DNA from 4 places in the Hymenobacter cellulosilyticus genome. Region 4 is predicted to be linked to each of the others. Evidence: riboswitches for the same ligand, from Rfam matches in the RefSeq annotation. Region 4 holds a riboswitch; each other region holds the start of a gene.

Region 1 (3,253 bases), 1.2 Mb from region 4:
CGTCGTAACTGTGCCAGGCCACCGACTTGGCGGCTTCCCGCACCACGTTGGGACCTTTGCGGCGGTACTGGTAGAAAATTCCTGAGTCGAAGGCCGTCCAGAAGCAGGCTTTCTGCCCGCAGTATTTCAAGCCGTTATTCGCCCAGGTGTTGCAGGTATACAGGAAGCTGTAGGTGCGCTTGGCCTCATAAAATGCGTCGTGCTGCCCGTAGCTGTGGTTCTGAATGTGGAAGGGCCGGCCCTGGGCGTCGTAGTCGAAGCTGGCTTTGATGTACTCAATCAGGCGCTGGTACTCGGCCTGGCTGATGCGGATTTTTACGCAGCTTTCCGACTCCCGCATGGTCTGGTGGAAGGTAACGTGCATGGCCGAGGAGCTCAGATGGAACATGGCCTTGAAGGCGGTGCTGGGTTTGAGCTCGGCCCAGGTAGGCGTGTCCAGGTAAAAGCCCTTGTCGCCCCAGCCGAAGCCCACGTACTGGGCCGAGGCGTCGCGGGCCGGCGTGTTTTCGAAGGGCACCAGCGTGGTCCAGTCGATGTAGGCGGTGCGCACCGGCGTCACGATATCGGTGTGCACGCCGTTGGAGAGGATGTAGATATCCACGTCCTCGGTGCGGTCGGCGTCCTGGGTGTTGACCGGAATGCGGGACAAGGCAAAGGACGAGGCCACGTACAGGCCGGCAATGCCCACGAGGGAACCAAGGGTGTAGCCGGTAATTTTCAGGGCGGTTTTTACTCCTGGATGCATAGGGTGGAGGTGGGCCGGCAGCGGCTAAAGATGCTGAAGAAGCCGGGTTAGGTTGCTGGGGTGAGTTCTGCCGCCCGCAGCGGGGGGCAAAATGGTGGTGCTGGCACCTACTGCTTTTTCGGGCATTAGGTTAAGCTGCCGGACCTTTTTGCCCCGGCTAAGGTAATAGCCCGGTAAGCCCCGCGGGGGAATTTCGGCGCGGCGGTTGCAAATCCGGGCCGGGCTAGGCTACCTTTGCGCCATCAATTCTTTCTGCCCAAAGGATTGTTTTTATACAGAGGCGCTGAGAGACAGGCTCTTTGACGCGCCGGCAACCCCCGCAGCTTCGCGGAACGGTGCCAATTCCTGCCCATATAAAAACAAGTTGCCGTGGATTGCTTCCCTAGCCTGCCCGTTTTCGTTTCCGTTGCTACCGTGCCCGCGCCTCCCGTTGGGGCCCGGCACGCTGTAAGCGGGTGTTGTTGCTGTTGCTGAAGCACCGGGCGCTAGCCCCTGCGGCCCCCGTGCCGCCCGGCCCTCGTCTGGGCCGACCACCTCTTTCCTGACTTTCTCTTTTCCGGTTGCGGCCGGGCCCGGCGCCTTTGCGCGGGCCTCGCGCTGTTGCAGCAGCCAAGCTGCCGCAGCCGGAACCCTTTTCACTTCTGAGCGGGCCGCGGCGCGTTCCTATCCCTGGTTATGTTAAAAAAATCACTGGAGCTGCTTCGCTTGGAAGCAGCCGAAACGGGGGCCGGCACCCTGAAGCGCAGCCTGGGCGGCTTCAGCCTGGTAGCCATCGGCATCGGCGTTATCATCGGGGCGGGCTTGTTCTCGCTCACCGGCATTGCGGCGGCCAACAACGCCGGCCCGGCCGTAACCTTGTCTTTTCTGGTGGCGGCCGTGGGCTGCGCCTTCTCAGCCTTGTGCTACGCCGAGTTTGCCGCCATGGTGCCCGTGGCCGGCTCGGCCTACACGTATTCCTACGCCACTATGGGCGAGCTGTTTGCCTGGATTATTGGCTGGGATTTGATTCTGGAGTACTCGGTGGGGCCGCTGCGGTGGCCATCAGCTGGTCGCAGTATCTGGTCAAGGTGCTCGACAACTTCAACCTGCACATTCCGCCCCAGCTGGTAATGTCGCCCTTCGAAACGGCCAAGCTGGCCGACGGCGGCACCGTGTCGGGCCTCGTGAACGTACCGGCCATGCTTATCGTGCTGGCCATTACGGCCATCATCATCCGGGGCACCTCGGGCTCGGCCTGGTTTAATGCCCTGGTCGTGACGCTGAAGGTGGCCGTGGTGCTCGTGTTCATTGCCCTGGGCTGGCAATACATTGATCCGGCCAACTACCAGCCCTACATTCCGGAGAATACCGGCACGTTTGGCGAGTTTGGCTGGAGCGGCATCCTGCGCGGGGCCGGGGTGGTGTTTTTCGTTTTCATTGGCTTCGATATTGTGGCTACCATGGCCCAGGAAACCAAGAATCCGCAGCGCAACATGCCCATCGGCATCATCGGCTCCTTGCTGGTGTGCACCGTGCTCTTCATTCTCTTCGGCCACGTGCTGACGGGCGTAGCCAACTATAAGGAGTTCAAGGACAGTGCCGCGCCCGTAGCCATTGCCATTGAGAAAACGCCCTACGGCTGGCTTTCTTCGGCCATCATCATTGCCATTCTCATCGGCTACACCTCCGTTATCCTGGTGGATTTGATGGGGCAGAGCCGGGTGTTTTTCTCCATGTCCAAGGACGGGCTCCTGCCCAAGGTGTTTTCCGAAGTACACCCCGTATTCAGCACCCCGCACAAGTCTAACTTGCTGTTGGGGCCTTTATCAGTTTGTTTGCCGGCTTTGTGCCCATCTCGGTGGTCGGCGAAATGACTAGCATCGGCACCCTGCTGGCCTTCGTGATGGTGTGCCTGGGCGTGCTCATTATGCGCAAGAAGGAGCCCAACGCCCCCGCGGCTTCCGCACTCCTTGGGTGCCGGTAGTGCCCATACTCGGCATCCTTACCTGCCTGCTGATGATGATTTCGTTGCCCCTCGACACTTGGCTTCGTCTCTTCGTGTGGCTCGCCATCGGTCTGGCCATTTATTACGGCTACGGCAAGAAGCACAGCAAGCTGGGCCAGGAGCAGGTGGCTCAGTAACGTACTGCCCTAGCCATCAAAAGACCTCGGTCGGCATCCTACAGCACTGTATGATGCCGACCGAGGTCTGTTTTTTATGTCTGTTCACACGTGCGAGCAAGCTCCGAAAATGTAACGCGAAGTTTCACTTTGCGACGCGTTGAACAAAGTCTACCTGGCCATTTGCAACGACTTGCTAAGAGCAGCTTCACGTTACCAGTTTAGCGCCTGAGCAGCTTGCGCAGCAGGGGCTGGGCTTCGGGCACCAGGCCCAGTAAGAGCAGGATTCCGCCATAAAGCACTGTGAGCACCGTGCCCCGCATGAGCATGGTGAGGAACTTGGAAGGCAAGGTGGGCAGCAGCCACACCAGCAGGCCCGCGCCGGCGGCCACCAGCAGAATCACGGGG
Region 2 (3,253 bases), 510 kb from region 4:
GCACCTGAATCACGGCTTCCGAGAAACGCTCCATTTCCTCGAGTTGGGGGCTGCACTGGAGCAGGAACAGATCCACGCCCACGGCTTCGAAGGCGGCAATGCGCTCGGCTACCTGGTCGGGCGTGCCGGTCAGGCCGGAGCGCAGGCCCCGGTTCGACACGGAGTAGTCCTGCAGACTCACCTGGTTTTCGAGCTGGGTGCCGGCCAGCCACTGCTGGTAGTTTTTGTAGCCGGCGGCCGAGCCCTGCACGTTGGTAATGCGCTCCAGCTCCTTCTTGACCTCGGCATCGGTGTTGCGCACCACCGAGTAGGCCGCAACGCCGAACTTCATGGGCGGCAAGCCCAGCTTGTCGCGGCGCTGGCTCAAGTCCTGAATGCGGCGGCCGATGGCCTCAGGCTCGTCGCCGTGCATCACGTAGCCGTCGCACTGGGCCGCAATCATGTTTTTGGCCGCTTCCGACTCACCGCCGGCGTAGATAAACGGCCGGGGGCGCGACACGGGCTTGGGCTGCAGAATCGAGTCGGTGACCTTGTAGAACTTGCCTTCGAAGGTGAAGTGGTCCTGCTTCCACATGTTGTCCACCACGTGCAGCCACTCGGCGGTGCGGGCGTAGCGGTCGTCGTGCTGCTCGAAGTGCACACCGTACTTCTTGGCCTCATCCTGCCACCACGACGACACCACGTTCAGCGACAAGCGGCCGTTGCTGATGTGGTCGATGTTGGCGGCCTGCTTGGCCAGCAAAGCCGGCGAGTGAAACGTAGGCCGCACGGCCACCATCAACTCGATTTTCTTGGTCACGGCGGCCAGGGCGGCGGCCGTGCTCCAGGCATCCAGACTCGGGGCTTCCTCACCCTTGATGTCGTTCAGGTTCAGCTCGGCAATGAGCGACAGGTCGTAGCCCAAATCCTCACTGCGCTGGGCCAACGTCTTGACGTAGTCCCAGTCGGCGCGCATGTTCTCGTCTTCGACGTTGCGCAGCCACCCGCCAAAAACGGGCATCCAATATCCGTACCGCATGACTTAGTGAATAGAAGCCGCAACCGGCTGTTGAGCGTTTGAAACAGTAGTCTTGGCAACGGGCTGGGCAGCGGCAGTCGTCCCGATCTGGGTTTCCAGGTAGTCCACAAAGCGGGCGTAGGGGTCGAAGCCGACCACGTTCACGGCATCGGCCACGAAGTTGGACAGGGCGTTGATGTCGTAGAAAAGCACGTCGCCGGTCCGGTCGTCAATCAGGTACTCGATGCCGCCCACGTCGATTTTGGCGGCGGCCACGATGCGCTCCACGGCTTCGATTACCTCCGCTGGGGGCGTAAAGGCTTCCACCTGAATGCCCTTTTTGGGTGCTTCGGTCAGGCAGAACTCAGCCGACTGCTCCTCGGGAATCTGGCAGATTTCGGCCGGGCACAGGTTGAAGCTTTCCCCGGTCGTAAACACCTTCATGGCGTAGAGAAACTTGCCGTCGAGGGTTTCCACGCGGTGAATGTTACCACCGCGGGGCGTCACGTACTCCTGCACCAGGGCCGTCTGGTCGATGCCCAGATCAATCTGGTTGGCTTCGACGGCAGCGTGAATACCTTCAATCGTGTCGAAGCGGATAATGCCCGCGCCACTGCCGCCAATGTTGACTTTCACCACAATGGGGAACTGCAGTTGCTGGGCGGCGTCGGCAATGCGGGAGGCGTGGTTGACCACGAAGGACTTCGGATATTTCAAGCCCAGCGAGGCAAACAAGGAAAGCTGGCGGGCCTTGTTGGTTTCGATGGCCGTAGCGGCCGAGCCGTTGATAATACGGGTGCCGATACGCTCCAGGTGAGTGGCAAAACCGGCCGTGTGGAAGATGCCCTGGCCGTGGCCGCGCAGGTAGGCGGAAGAGCTCATCCGGTTCACAACCAGGGAGTAGCGGCTCTCCTGTTCGGCCGGGTCAAAGAGGTGGTGGGCCGCGTCAATTTTCTCGTAGGGCAGGCCCCGGCGGTCAAGCTCGGCAAACAGGGGCTTAAACCATTCGGGGTGCTCGTAATAAATGCCAATCGGCTTTTGGGGCTGGGCCATGGGGTTGTAATAGAAAAAGAAGTGTGACAAGGGAAGGGCCCGGCCGCAGTAGCGCGGCAGACGGGTAACAGCCGCCGACAGCTTAGCCGCTCTAAAGACGCTTAGCGCCGAAAACCCCACAGGCCAACCCGACAGACGCGCCGCAACGCAGCGGGAGCTGTTTGGTTAAAGCCAAGCAAGGCAGGGGACGCAGCAGGCTACAAGCCAGGGCGGCAAAGCAAAACCAACACAGCGGAAACTGGCTGGTCAGCCGGCAGGGGAGAAGTGGGCGTGACTAGCAACAACAGCCAGCGCCGGCCAGAGGCCAACAACAGACTGCGGCAGGAGCAGACTGGGGCTGGGCTACGAAAGCAGCGGAGAAGGCAGAAAAGTTGTTGGCAGTGTCCACGGCAACTTGTTTTTATATGGTCAGGACTTGGCACCGTTCCAGCTCATCACTGGGGGTTGCCGGCGTATCGTCGAGCCTGTCTCTCCACGCCTCTGTATAAAAACAATCCTTTGGTCAGAAAGAATTGACTCTGCAAAGGTAAGGCGATGCACGGCACAGTTACAATACCCCGGCCGGGCCCCGATTTTCCTGCCTTCTTAGCGCAGAGTAGCCTATAAACAGCAAAGCCCCGCAGAGGTTCCGCGGGGCTTTGCCGGATAACGTCAATGAGTGGCTTTCAGCCGCTAGGCGTCGGTTTTGGCTTTCACCTTCACTTTGTTCTTGCGGGCTTTGCGCGGGCCGTGCGCCACAGAAAAAGCCCTGGGCCTAGCTGCCAGCACTTGCTCGGCCGCCACGCGCTGCAGAGCCACGGCCTGTTCGGGCAATAGGCCCAGCGCGGCGGCGGCCTCTTCCCGAGAACCGAGGCGGCGCGGGTCATAGTCGGTGATTTCGCCGAACAATACGCAGGCACTCAGGTAGGCCCCGGCCGTGCCGGGGTGGTAGTTGTCTTCGCCCCACAGGTCGAGCTTGCCGGGTTCGGGCTGGTAGGGGTTGCGCTGGGCCACGCCGGTTTGCACGGCCCGCAGCCAGGCGTCGCCGGCCGGGGCCACGCCCGCAAACCGGCCATTAGCGCGGGCTGCTTCGTAATAGCCGCGGTGCAAGTCATGGGTCATCGAGTCGAGGGGCAGGCCGGAGTAGGCTTTGCCGGGTAGGTAGGTCTGGTCGGCCCGGGCCCAGGTCTGGTAGAAGTACAGCCGGGCCGCGGGGTTGGCCGT
Region 3 (3,253 bases), 2.0 Mb from region 4:
TGAGCACGTCAGCGTTGGCCGTCAGGGCGTGGCACACCCATACTACGTTGTCGCGGGCCTCATTCAGGGTGCCGAAAGTGTGGTAGGCTATCTGCACCGGAGCCAGCGTCGCGCCACTTTCGAGCACGAGTCCCGCCGGAAGGTTCAAAAGCCGAGGCTGATTCATGATGCAATAGGTCGGGTTGGGAAGCCTGCCGCCGGAAGCGGTAAGCTTGAATAGCAATACAATAGCGCGCGGGCTGAGCCGGTTGGTCCTCTTGCATCAGTCCCACCCAATGAAGGTAATCTGGACCGAGGCCGGCTCAACCCGGGCTATTGCGGAATGGTCAGGATGATTCCTCTCTCACAACTCCTCATCCTGCCATTCACGGCGCTGCCGTAGCTGAAACGGGTGGTCACTCTCAATTCCCACCCCGTCTCCTCTCTACTTTAGACCTCCAGCGGGGCAGCGTGTTCTACTTCAGGCTGCACCACCGCATCTTCCTCCTCGTCGGAGGTCGTGGGAGCAGCGTTGCGCACGGCGTCGAAGGCCTGAGCCAGATCCGCGCGGATATCTTCGAAATGTTCAATGCCTACCGACAGGCGCAGGGAAGTCGGCGTCACGCCGGCGGCGCGCTGCTCTTCTTCCGAAAGCTGCTGGTGGGTGGTGGCCGAGGGCTGAATAATCAGCGTCTTGGCGTCGCCCACGTTAGCCAGGTGGCTTACCAGCTTCAGGTTGTCGATAAACTGCGTGGCTGTTTCCTTGCTGCCTTTGATGCTGAAGGTCAGCACGCCGCCGTAGCCGCGCTTGAGGTATTTCTGGGCCAAAGCATGGTAAGGGCTGCTTTTCAACCCCGGATAATTTACACTCTCTACCTGTGGGTGCTGCTCGAGCCAGGTGGCAATGCGCAGGGCGTTTTCCACGGTGCGGTCTACCCTCAAACTCAGGGTTTCGAGGCCGATGAGCAGCTGCCAGGAGTTGAAGGGGCTGATGGCCGGGCCAAAGTCGCGCAGGCCTTCTACCCGGGCCCGGATGATAAAGGCGATGTTGCCAAACGGTCCGTTCTTGCCGAATACGTCATTGAAAATGAGGCCGTGGTATCCTTCGGATGGCTCCGTAAACTGCGGAAACTTGCCGTTGCCGAAGTCATACTTGCCACCGTCCACAATCACGCCGCCGATGCTGGTGCCGTGCCCGCCAATCCACTTCGTGGCCGACTCAACCACGATGTGGGCGCCGTGCTCCAGGGGGCGAAACAGGTAGCCACCCGCCCCAAACGTATTGTCCACTACCAGCGGCAAATCGTGCTTTTCGGCAATGGCAGCAATTCGCTCAAAGTCCGGTACACTGAAGCTGGGGTTACCGATGGTTTCGAGGTAGATAGCCTTAGTCTTCTCGTCAATCAGGTCTTCAAACGAGGCTGGGTTGTCGCCGTCGGCAAAGCGCACTTCGATGCCCAGGCGCTTGAAGGCCACTTTAAACTGGTTATAAGTACCACCATACAGGTGGGAGCTGCTCACGAAATTGTCGCCGGCCTGCAGAATGTTGTTTAGGGCAATAAACTGGGCAGCCTGCCCGAGCCCGTAGCCAAAGCTGCCACGCCGCCTTCCAAAGCTGCTACGCGCTGCTCAAACACGTCGGTGGTGGGGTTCATCAGCCGGGTGTAGATGTTGCCAAACTCCTTCAGGGCAAACAGGTTGGCCCCGTGCTCAGCGTTTTTGAACACGTACGAAGTCGTTTGGTAGAGCGGCACGGCGCGGGCTCCGGTTACGGGTCGGGCTGCTGGCCGGCGTGGAGTTGCAGGGTCTCGAATTGCAGGGCTTGCGTGGACATGATAAGGCTGAGTTAGAAAGTCTTTGGAATGAAGTTTCAGATTGTCAGCTGGTTGAGGTCATGGCGACGGCAACCAGGAATACATCCGGAGCCCGCAAAAGGCTGCAACGGAGCCAGGCCAAACCCTGCGACGAAGCGGGCCCGCAAGGGCCGCAAGCGGTGGGGAAGCCTAAAAAAGGAGGGGAGGGGAGAAGCTAGGCGCTCAGGGGCTAGCAACAGCAACAACACGTGGTCCAACAGCACATTCGCATTCGTTCGGCCAGCCGGGCCGAAAACCCAGGGGCAGAAATGCGCAAACCCATCGGCGAAGCAGCCGGCACGGAGGCGGCTGACGCGGACGGGGTAAAGAAAGCGGAAGCAGGGTTGTTTTCCATGGTACTCGACTTATAGCTCCCGCAGGCCTTACGCCATGCGGGCAGGAATTGGCACCTTTCATCAGATGAAGGTTGCCAGCGGGTCAGGGAGCCTGTTCTCTCGCCGCTTCTGTATAAATTCTTTCAAACTGTCCCATCGTTCTGGGAGAGTACCGGGTTGGTGACTGCAAATGTACACCTGGAATTGAAAAGACCAAATTCCGGGGAAAGTTTTTTATTTTTTCCAGAAAATGGACGAAAAAAACGCCGCCCGAAGCTCGGACGGCGTTTCCAACCTTTTTCTGCAAAAAAGGACCTAAAGGGTAGGTAACGTTAGCTGCTGACCCACTTCGATATGGTCGGGGTTAGCGCCAATAATGGCTTTATTTGCTTCGTAAATCTGGTGCCACTTGGAGGCGTCACCGTAGTGGTGCTTGGCAATCTTCGAGAGCGAATCGCCGCTTACCACAGTATAAGAGTCGCCTTTTGCGGCGGTAGGTTGCGCTGCGGGGGCCGCAGCGGCGTTATTATTTCCGAAAAAATCGGTGGCTCCGGCGGCGGGCTTGGCCGCTGGCTGAACCGGTTTTTCTTCGCCTTTATTGCTGAGGAAATCGAACAGTCCCATGGTTATGTGTCGGTTAAGGTGAGGGGAGTAGACGCTACCGCATGTGCCTGACGGCCACGGTATCAGGGCTTAGTACGCCCTCAGGGTAAATTGGTTGTGGCCCGCCAAGCCCAACGCTGCCGGCCCTAACTCTTTGGATTTTGCCCCGTAAGAACCGCAACGCTAGCCGCTATTTGGCGAGCCGGCGCTGTCGTTTTAATCCCTTCTCCAAACCCTTTTCCACCATGAAAACTCTCCCCACTTCCTTTCGCCTGCTCGCCAGCCTGATGATGCTGACTGTTCTGTTCCTGTCTGCCTGTGGTAGCAAGGAAGGCAAAGTTGAAGGCGTCAATATGCTCTACGGTACCGAGAGCAAAGTCTGGAAAACCGATAAAGAGCTCAGCGCCGGCGGCGACAAGGTAAAGCAGACCGACACCCAGGAGGACGAGCGTATCACGTTTTTCGCCAACGGCCAGTACAATA
Region 4 (3,253 bases):
GCCGCCCGAGAACAGCAAAGCCGGCCGCTCAAACTGGCCTGCTACTTCCCGCAGAATGTGAATGGCTTCGGCTTCCAGCCGGTCAAGGTAATCGAAGTGAGGGGTACTCATACTAGAGAATCTAAAGTGCCGCGGCAGGCCCGATTGCCCGCTGATGTATGAATGGATAGTCGTTACAGAGTCGAAGCGTTGACCGGCTCCACCACCGGGTCGGGGCCGTTGTGGGTGCTGTGCAGGCCGCACTCCTTGGCCGACTGGTCTTCCCACCACCAGCGCCCGGCCCGGAAATCCTCCCCGGCCTTGATGGCCCGGGTGCAGGGCGCGCACCCGATGCTCACGAAGCCTTGCTGGTGCAGCGGGTTGAAGGGAATGCTGTGCTTGTGCACAAAGTCCCAGCACTGCTCAAAGGTCCAGTCGAAGAGCGGGTGAAACTTGATAAGCTGGTGGCCGCCGTCCCACTCCACCGCGTGCATGTCCTGCCGGTTAGCCGACTGTTCGGCCCGGATGCCGGTAAACCAAGCCTGCTGGCCCAGCAAAGCGCGCCGCAGAGGCTCCACCTTGCGGATGCCGCAGCACTCCTTGCGGTTTTCCACGCTTTCGTAGAAGCTGTTGGGGCCTTTTTCAAGCAGCAGTTGCTCAACGGCCGACTGCTGGGGAAGTAGGGCTCAATGGTCTTGCCGTAGCGCAGCAGCGTCTTATTCCAGGTGGAATAGGTTTCCTGGAAGTTGCGGGCCGTATCGAGCGTAAAGACCTTGATGGGCAGATTGTGCTCGAAAATCAGGTGGGTAATGATCTGGTCTTCGAGGCCGAAGGAGGTCGAGAAAATGGCCTGGCCGGGAAACTGCGCGGCAGCTTCCGAGAGTATTTCTAGGGCAGAACGCCCGGCGAGCTGCTGGCGCAGGCTCGAAACCAGCGCCTCTGAGGCTACTTGCATGATGCGAAGAGAATATGGCTTTTCCGGAGCGGAATTACCGGCTTTCGGGGCACCCGGCGCACAAATGGGTTGTGCCAATCCAGGCAGACTAGCCTGCGGTAGTCGAGAAAAGGGTTGTGCGAAAACAGCTCAGCTTAGCGGAGCGTGGGGCACGGGCAGGAAAAGCAAAGGGCGTGACCGGCTAACAACACCGACAGCACATCATGCCACAACATCCATGCTGTAGGGCAGCGGAGGTGGGCGAAATAGTGCGGGCGTTGGACAAGGTTTTCACGACGTTGTTGTTTTTATATGGTCAGGACTTGGCACCGTTCCGCATTTGCGGATGGTTGCCGGCGCTTCGTTGAGCCTGTCTCTCCACGCCTCTGTATAAAAACAATCCTTTGATGGGTAAAGAATTGGTAGTACAAAGGTAATAGCATGAATTTTATAATTGCAAGTTATAACGCGGAGAAGTGTTATTGTCTCGAAAATAACGCAGGTAATGGACTATTTTATAGGCTATTAGATAGAAGTACACACGGGTGTTAGTATAAATTACGTGTATTACTTAAAGTAATAACGAGCATATCATTTGGCTATAAATTTCTGCCGATTTACTGTGTTTAAACCTAGTAGTGGCCTGTTTGGCGTTATTTCAGGTAAGGTGAATCATACCTGTGGGCAGTAGAGCCCTATCCTGGCAGCGAGGTAATTGGCAGTAAACTGTGGACAATAAAATACCCCGCGTACTGCCGTAAGCCAAGGAATAAAGAATTGTAGAATCAGAAGCACCCTGTGCTGCTGCCAGCCAAAAAACCAGTCGAGCGGTCCATTCAGTGACACTACGGAAACCGCATTTTCGGTCCGGCCTCAGCTTGAGCAAAGCCGGCCCATCGAGGAGGCTACTTATCTTTTTCTGCCCGCTTACAGCTCGTTGACCACAATGCGGATGTCGGTGTTGCGGCCGTGGTCATCGGCGCAGGAAATCTTGAGGGCCCCGGCTGGCGGGCGGAAAAATACCCGCTCGGTGGCCGGTGCAGTGCGCAAAAACTGGTCGTTGATGTACCACGACACCTGCCGCACCTCGTTGTCGGTGGTGCAGCTCAAAAGCAGTTGCTGCTGCTCGCCTTTGTTGAGCACGTACTCGGTATTAGCCAGCGGGGAGATGATGCTGGGCGCCTTTTCGCGGCCCCCGCGCACAAGCTGGCAGCCGGGATTGTGGGGCGGCCGGCGCCGGTACGGAATGCCCTGGGCCTCGCGGAAAGCGGCTACTTCGGGCAGCAGATTCGGGTACATTTCCCGCCGGTAGCCCGTGGCCGGGGCGCAGGCCCGGCAGTAGGCATACCGCGCGTCGGCCGAGAGCAGCACCTCCTTCTGGTGCTGGCAGCGCAACCCCGACGACACGCCGGGCAGGAAGTAGTCGATAAGCTGGTTGGGGCAGTTCTCACCCGGCGGCCGGCCGGTTTCGGCACATACCAGACGAAAATCGAGGCTGGCGGGCGGCTGAAACCAGTTGTTGGGCGAGTTATAGGCCAGCGTATTGAAGAGGTCGAAGAGCAGGGGCGTGGCAATGTCGGAGCCGGTAAGGGCGGGGCTGCCCTGCCCGCTAAAGTTGCCGACCCACACTCCGATGGTGTATTCCTTGTTGTAGCCTATGCTCCAGGCGTCGCGGCGGCCGTAGCTGGTGCCCGTTTTCCAGGCAATCTTGGGCAGCCGGATGCTGGTTTCGTAGCCCACCGGCAAGTCGGGGCGGGTGAGCTGGGCCAGGATGTCGGTGATGAGGAAAGCTGCGCCGTCGGAGAAAAGCGCCGTGCCGGGTGCTGCCGGCCTTTGCTTAGCTTCATGGTGTTGCCACTGCAGGGGCTGGTAGTTGCCGCCGTTGGCCAGGGTTACGTAGAGGTTGGTCAGCTCTTCGAGCGTGGCCCCGCAGCCGCCCAGAATCGTGCTCAAACCCAGGTGGGGGGCGCGCTGGGCCACGGTGCGGAAGCCGGCCGCCCGCAACTGGGTGGTGAAGGTAGGCACGCCCAGGTCGGAGAGGACGCGCACGGCCGGAATGTTGAGTGAATACGCCAGCGCGCGGTCCAGGGGTACTTCGCCGCTGCAGCGCTTGTCAAAGTTTTCGGGCTGGTAGCCGCCAAAGTTGGTGGGCACATCGGGCAGCAGCAGCTTGGGCGTCACCAAGCCTTTGTCCAGGGCCAGGGCGTAGAGAAACGGCTTAAGCGTGCTGCCCGGTGAGCGGACGGCCTGCACGCCGTCGTTCTGACCCTTGTTGAGGGCATCCCGAAAATCGGCTGAGCCCACGTAAGCCTCTACGGCCCGGGTGCGGTTGTTGACGAC

What was found. Region 4 has a riboswitch for S-adenosylmethionine ahead of MUN79_RS10550 (phosphoadenylyl-sulfate reductase). Riboswitches for the same ligand answer to the same signal wherever they lie in the genome.
Region 1: it holds a riboswitch for S-adenosylmethionine, as region 4 does, so the genes downstream of both, MUN79_RS16610 (amino acid permease) here and MUN79_RS10550 (phosphoadenylyl-sulfate reductase) in region 4, are expected to answer to the same signal.
Region 2: it holds a riboswitch for S-adenosylmethionine, as region 4 does, so the genes downstream of both, MUN79_RS13090 (ATP-grasp domain-containing protein) here and MUN79_RS10550 (phosphoadenylyl-sulfate reductase) in region 4, are expected to answer to the same signal.
Region 3: it holds a riboswitch for S-adenosylmethionine, as region 4 does, so the genes downstream of both, MUN79_RS01030 (O-acetylhomoserine aminocarboxypropyltransferase/cysteine synthase family protein) here and MUN79_RS10550 (phosphoadenylyl-sulfate reductase) in region 4, are expected to answer to the same signal.

Annotation. Positions count from the first base shown of each region.
Region 1 covers NZ_CP095046.1:3,386,888-3,390,140, forward strand. Annotated here, with positions in the region: gene MUN79_RS16600 (EcsC family protein) at 1-8, shown strand, start outside; gene MUN79_RS16605 (TIGR02117 family protein) at 1-745, opposite strand, end outside; SAM riboswitch class I at 1,013-1,105, shown strand; partial or broken gene MUN79_RS16610 (amino acid permease) at 1,421-2,866, shown strand; gene MUN79_RS16615 (oligosaccharide flippase family protein) at 3,067-3,253, opposite strand, start outside.
Region 2 covers NZ_CP095046.1:2,672,332-2,675,584, forward strand. Annotated here, with positions in the region: gene MUN79_RS13085 (LLM class flavin-dependent oxidoreductase) at 1-1,018, opposite strand, end outside; gene MUN79_RS13090 (ATP-grasp domain-containing protein) at 1,022-2,080, opposite strand; SAM riboswitch class I at 2,448-2,541, opposite strand; gene MUN79_RS13095 (hypothetical protein) at 2,723-3,253, opposite strand, start outside.
Region 3 covers NZ_CP095046.1:201,039-204,291, reverse strand. Annotated here, with positions in the region: gene MUN79_RS01035 (homoserine O-acetyltransferase family protein) at 1-148, opposite strand, end outside; partial or broken gene MUN79_RS01030 (O-acetylhomoserine aminocarboxypropyltransferase/cysteine synthase family protein) at 430-1,813, opposite strand; SAM riboswitch class I at 2,195-2,307, opposite strand; gene MUN79_RS01025 (LysM peptidoglycan-binding domain-containing protein) at 2,483-2,791, opposite strand; gene MUN79_RS01020 (hypothetical protein) at 3,016-3,253, shown strand, end outside.
Region 4 covers NZ_CP095046.1:2,160,129-2,163,381, forward strand. Annotated here, with positions in the region: gene cysD (sulfate adenylyltransferase subunit CysD) at 1-111, opposite strand, end outside; partial or broken gene MUN79_RS10550 (phosphoadenylyl-sulfate reductase) at 174-934, opposite strand; SAM riboswitch class I at 1,219-1,310, opposite strand; gene pbpC (penicillin-binding protein 1C) at 1,841-3,253, opposite strand, start outside.